2 regions of the Streptomyces sp. WMMB303 genome follow, and region 1 is predicted to be linked to the other one. Evidence: riboswitches for the same ligand, from Rfam matches in the RefSeq annotation. Region 1 holds a riboswitch; the other holds the start of a gene.
The links. A riboswitch is a leader RNA that binds a small molecule or an ion and turns the genes downstream of it on or off. The one in region 1 is predicted to bind cobalamin.

Region 1 (2,193 bases):
CTTGTCGTCGCCGAGCCCCAGGGCCAGCGGCAGGACGGCGAGTGCCGCCACGAGGACGAGCAGCAGCGCGTTGATCCTGGTGTTGCGCTTCATCGTGCCGCCGCCTCCGTCTCGGTCCGCTTCCGCCCGCCCGACAGGAGCACGCCCAGCCGGGTCAGTTCGCCCTTGCTGGACTGCACCAGCAGGCGCATGACGAGCACCGTGAGGAGCCCCTCGCTGATCGCGAGCGGAATCTGGGTGACCGCGAAGATGGAACCGAACTTGCCCAGTGCGCCGAGGAAGCCGCTGCTCGGGTCGGGGAAGGCGAGCGCGAGCTGCACGCTGGTGACGCAGTAGGTGGACAGGTCGGCGACGAACGCGCCCGCGAACACTCCGACCATCAGCGGCGCGCCGAAGCGCCGCAGCAGCCGGTAGGCCCCGTAGCCGGCCCACGGACCGACGATCGCCATCGAGAAGACGTTGGCGCCGAGCGTGGTCAGCCCGCCGTGCGCGAGCAGCAGCGCCTGGAACAGCAGCACGATGGTGCCCAGCACGGCCATGATCGGCGGTCGGAACAGGATGGCGCCCAGACCGGTACCGGTGGGGTGGGAACAACTGCCGGTGACCGATGGCAGCTTCAGGGCCGACAGGACGAACGTGAAAGCACCCGCGGCTCCCAGCAGCAACGTGCTCTCGGGATGCTCCCTGACCTCACGGGTCAGGGACCGGGCTCCGTGGACGACGAACGGCGCCGCCGCGACGCCCCAGGCGACCGCGTGCACCGGAGGCAGAAAACCCTCGGCTATGTGCATGGCTCAGCAGACCCTCTCCAGCACCTCGTGGATGGACGACGTGCCTTGGCCGGTCTCCTGGCTCACGGGTACACCGCCCGCACTCCGCCTTCCCGGGTCCGAGGACCCAGTGGCTGCCCGCAAGGGCCGGAGCCGGCATTCCCGATCACAGTGGCGAGGGCCGCACCGGTATCGCACCGGATTTCCCGTTCACCAAGGCGTGGCGACACTAGTCGCACACACGCCAGGTGACAAGCCGGGGGCAGGGAGTGCGAAGGCTGAGGTCACCTCCGCGTCCCGGGCCGCGCACCCCGGCGGGCCGCGCACCGGCGCGGACCGGCACGGGCGTTCACACGCGGGCGGAGTGCTCTCGCGGCACCGATCGCACACGTGCGCGGCGGACCGGGTACGGCCGGCCGGCGGCGACGCGTGCACGGGGTGCGGGAGGGGCACGATACGCGGCGATCCGCCCTGAGAGATCCCCGGGCCCGGCTCGTCCCGCCGCGGTACCCGCCGAGCCGGAACCCCCGGTTCAGGCCGCTGACGCCTGGGCGCCACCGGCCGGCCCGCCCGCGGCGCTACTCATGACCTGGCGGGACGTGCTCCCGGAGGACGCCGGGCGAGCCCCACCGCCCGGGAACCGGGGTCCCGTGCCGCCGCGAGAACGCCGGGCCCGCACGGGCCCGGGCACGCGCACCACGCGGCCCGGCCCGCCGGGCCGGGCACGAGCCTGCTGAGGGGACACCACTGATGACAACCTCATCCACAGCAAGGGAAAGCGCCGCCTACACCGCCGCCGTCGCCGACTCCGCGGCCGAGGTGCGGGCCGCGCAGCGGCTCCGCCACGAGGTGTTCGGCCGGGAGATGGGAGCCGCTGCCGGGTCCCGCTCGTCCGGCCTCGAGAGGGACGCCTTCGACTCCGTCGCGGACCATCTGATCGTCACGGAAACCGCGACGGGCGATGTCGTCGGCACCTACCGCCTCCTGCCGCCGGGACGGGTCCGGCTCTCCTACGCGGACGGCGAGTTCGACCTGGGAGCGCTGGCAGGGCTCCGCACGTCGATGATCGAGGCGGGACGGTCATGCGTGCATCCCGGCCACCGGTCCGGAGCAGTGATCAACCTGATGTGGTCGGCGCTCGCCCGCTACGTGCTGCTGTCGGGGCATCGCTACCTGGCGGGCTGTGCCTCGGTGCCGCTGGCGGACGGCGGGCGGAGTGCGGCGCACACGTGGGCGCTGTGCGCCGCACGCCATGCGCCGCCCTCCGGCATGGAGGTCTTCCCGCACCGCCCGTGGCAGCCGTCGGCGCCGGCGCAGGTGACGGAGCCTGCCGGGGCCCGCACCGCGCTGCTCCCGCCGCTGCTGCGCGGCTACCTGCGGCTCGGCGCGTGGGTGTGCGGAGCTCCCGCCCACGACCCGGAGT
Region 2 (2,193 bases), 3.5 Mb from region 1:
ACAGGTCGTCGCCCACCTGGCCGTGGCCGGCCAGCGCGACTCGGACCAGTTCCTCGCGGTCGAGCCCGAGCTGCAGGGCCCGCACCAGCCGCGGGTCGTCGAACGGTTCGCGGCCGGTGCGCAGCAGGAGCTGCTGGGCCGTGGCACGTTTCGCGGTCAGCAGCCGCGCCGAGCCGTCCTTCTTCAGCCGTTCCACGGAGGATCCGGCCATGTCGGCCGCGTAGTGCACCTGTCCGGACAGCAGCGCGTTGAGCCGGGCCGACTCCTCGTTCGCGGGGACGATCTCCAGCTCGGCGATGTGCGGGGCGCCGTCCCAGTGGTCGGCCCAGCGGCGGTATCGGGCGGTGCCTCCGGGGGTGAAGGACACGTAGGTGAAGGGTCCGGATCCGACGGGTTCGCGGAAGTCCCTCGTCCCGTCGGGGATGATCTCGGTACCGGGTCCGGCGAACACGGTGGGGAATTCGAAGTTCGGCGCCTTCAGCACGAGGATGAGGGATCGTCGGCCGTCCGCCCTGCTGGCGGAGAAGTCGATCGCGGAAAGCAGTTCCTGCGAGGGGGAGCCGGTGTCCGGGTCGGCGGCTCGGCGGTAACTGTAGAGCACGTCCTGCGCGGTGACCGGCTTCCCGTCGTGGAACTGCGCTTCGCGCAGACGTATCCGCCACCGGGTTCCCGAGGGGTCGCTCTCCCATGAGTCCGCGAGTCGTTTGCGGACGGACATGTCGTCGGCATACGTGCCGAGTGTGTCGTACAGGGCCTTGGCGCGGGCCTGGTCGACGAAGTTGGGGGCGACGTGCGGGTCGAGGGTCTCCTGGGAGCCGCCGGCGGTGAACGCGGCGCGGAACCGGTCGCCGTCGTCCGCGCTACTTCCGTCCCGGCCACAGCCGGTGAGCAGGCCAGAGCCGGCCAGTGCCAGTCCGCCTCCGGCTGCCAGCACTCCTCTTCTGCCGGGTCCGGGCCGTGGTGCCGGTTCCGTCCGGGCATGCCTCGTCACGGTCGATCCTCTCCGGGGTGTCCTCGCCCCTGCTGTCGGACCGGCGACGGGTCAGTCTCCTGGCTCCCGGATCGTCGCTCACCTCCGCCTTCCCGTTCGCGAACGGTGGCATGGTGGAGGGCCGCTCCCCGGTCACAGTGGCGGGACCGCGCCGGACTCGCACCGGCTTCCTGGTTCCCCTCGCCTCGTGGGCTCATTGTGACGCACGGGCCGACGGCCTCGGCACCGGGGCTGCCACCTGCGGCTCGGCCACGGTCGGCAGCTCGTCCTCGCATCCGGCGAGTGCGGCATACATAATTCCGGAGCGGGGCCGGTGAGCGGCGGCACCACCCCCTGGCGCGAACATCCTTGCGGGTCTAGCATCCCTGGTGTCCGCCGTCGGCGGACACACAACTTCATGCGTACGCATGCGGGGAAAGCCGGTGAGAATCCGGCGCTGACCTGCAACCGTGAGCAGCGGAGGGCCCTGAGTCCTGTGCTGCGAGCCGGAGCGCCCGATGCGGCACGTGCACCGCTTCCCACTGTCATGGTCCGCAGCGTGGAGCTCCAAGTCCCCGAGCCCGGACCCCTGCGCGCTCTTCTTCGGAAGAGATGCCGGGGGTTTTCGTACGGCCGGGGCCGGGGTCCCTGGTGCGGCCCCCGGATGAAGGGCCTCCGATGCCTCGCGTGTTACGCACCCTGGCCGCGGTGCTCGCCGTGCTGGTGGGCTCGGTCGGCGCCGGCCTGACGACGCCGGCCGAGGCTTCCGCGTCGGCGGCGTCCAGGGGCAGGGCCGGATACTGCCCGGATGCCGACGGGGTGACCGTGGTGGTCGACTTCCGGGAGCTGGGTGGCGGGACCCTGGTGCGGTGCGCGCCGGGAGGTCACCGCACCGGCCTGGCCGCGCTGAAGGCCGCGGGCATCGAGGTGACCGGCACCAACCGGTGGGGCGAGTCGTTCGTGTGCCGTCTGCTGGGCAAGCCCGGTCCGCAGCGCGAGCCGTGCGTGGACACTCCTCCGGCGAGCGCCTACTGGTCTTACTGGCACGCGCCCAACGGCGGCCGGTGGGCCTACAGTCAGCGCGGCGTCACCTACCGCACCCCGCCCCGGGGCAGCTTCGAGGGCTGGTCCTTCTCCCTCGACCACACCGAGAACGACGCTCCCCCGCCGCGTGTCGCGCCCCGGCGCCCCAGCACGGGCTCCGGGGGTGGTTCGGGCTCCGG

Region 2: linked by a shared signal. The riboswitch ahead of P2424_RS16240 (ABC transporter substrate-binding protein) and the one ahead of P2424_RS00650 (energy-coupling factor ABC transporter permease) in region 1 are both predicted to bind cobalamin.

Annotation. Positions count from the first base shown of each region.
Region 1 is NZ_JARKIN010000001.1:136,769-138,961, forward strand. It holds gene P2424_RS00645 (energy-coupling factor ABC transporter substrate-binding protein) at 1-93, opposite strand, end outside; gene P2424_RS00650 (energy-coupling factor ABC transporter permease) at 90-791, opposite strand; cobalamin riboswitch at 821-1,003, opposite strand; gene P2424_RS00655 (GNAT family N-acyltransferase) at 1,521-2,193, shown strand, end outside.
Region 2 is NZ_JARKIN010000001.1:3,650,551-3,652,743, forward strand. It holds gene P2424_RS16240 (ABC transporter substrate-binding protein) at 1-934, opposite strand, end outside; cobalamin riboswitch at 1,044-1,167, opposite strand; cobalamin riboswitch at 1,375-1,508, shown strand; gene P2424_RS16245 (hypothetical protein) at 1,649-2,193, shown strand, end outside.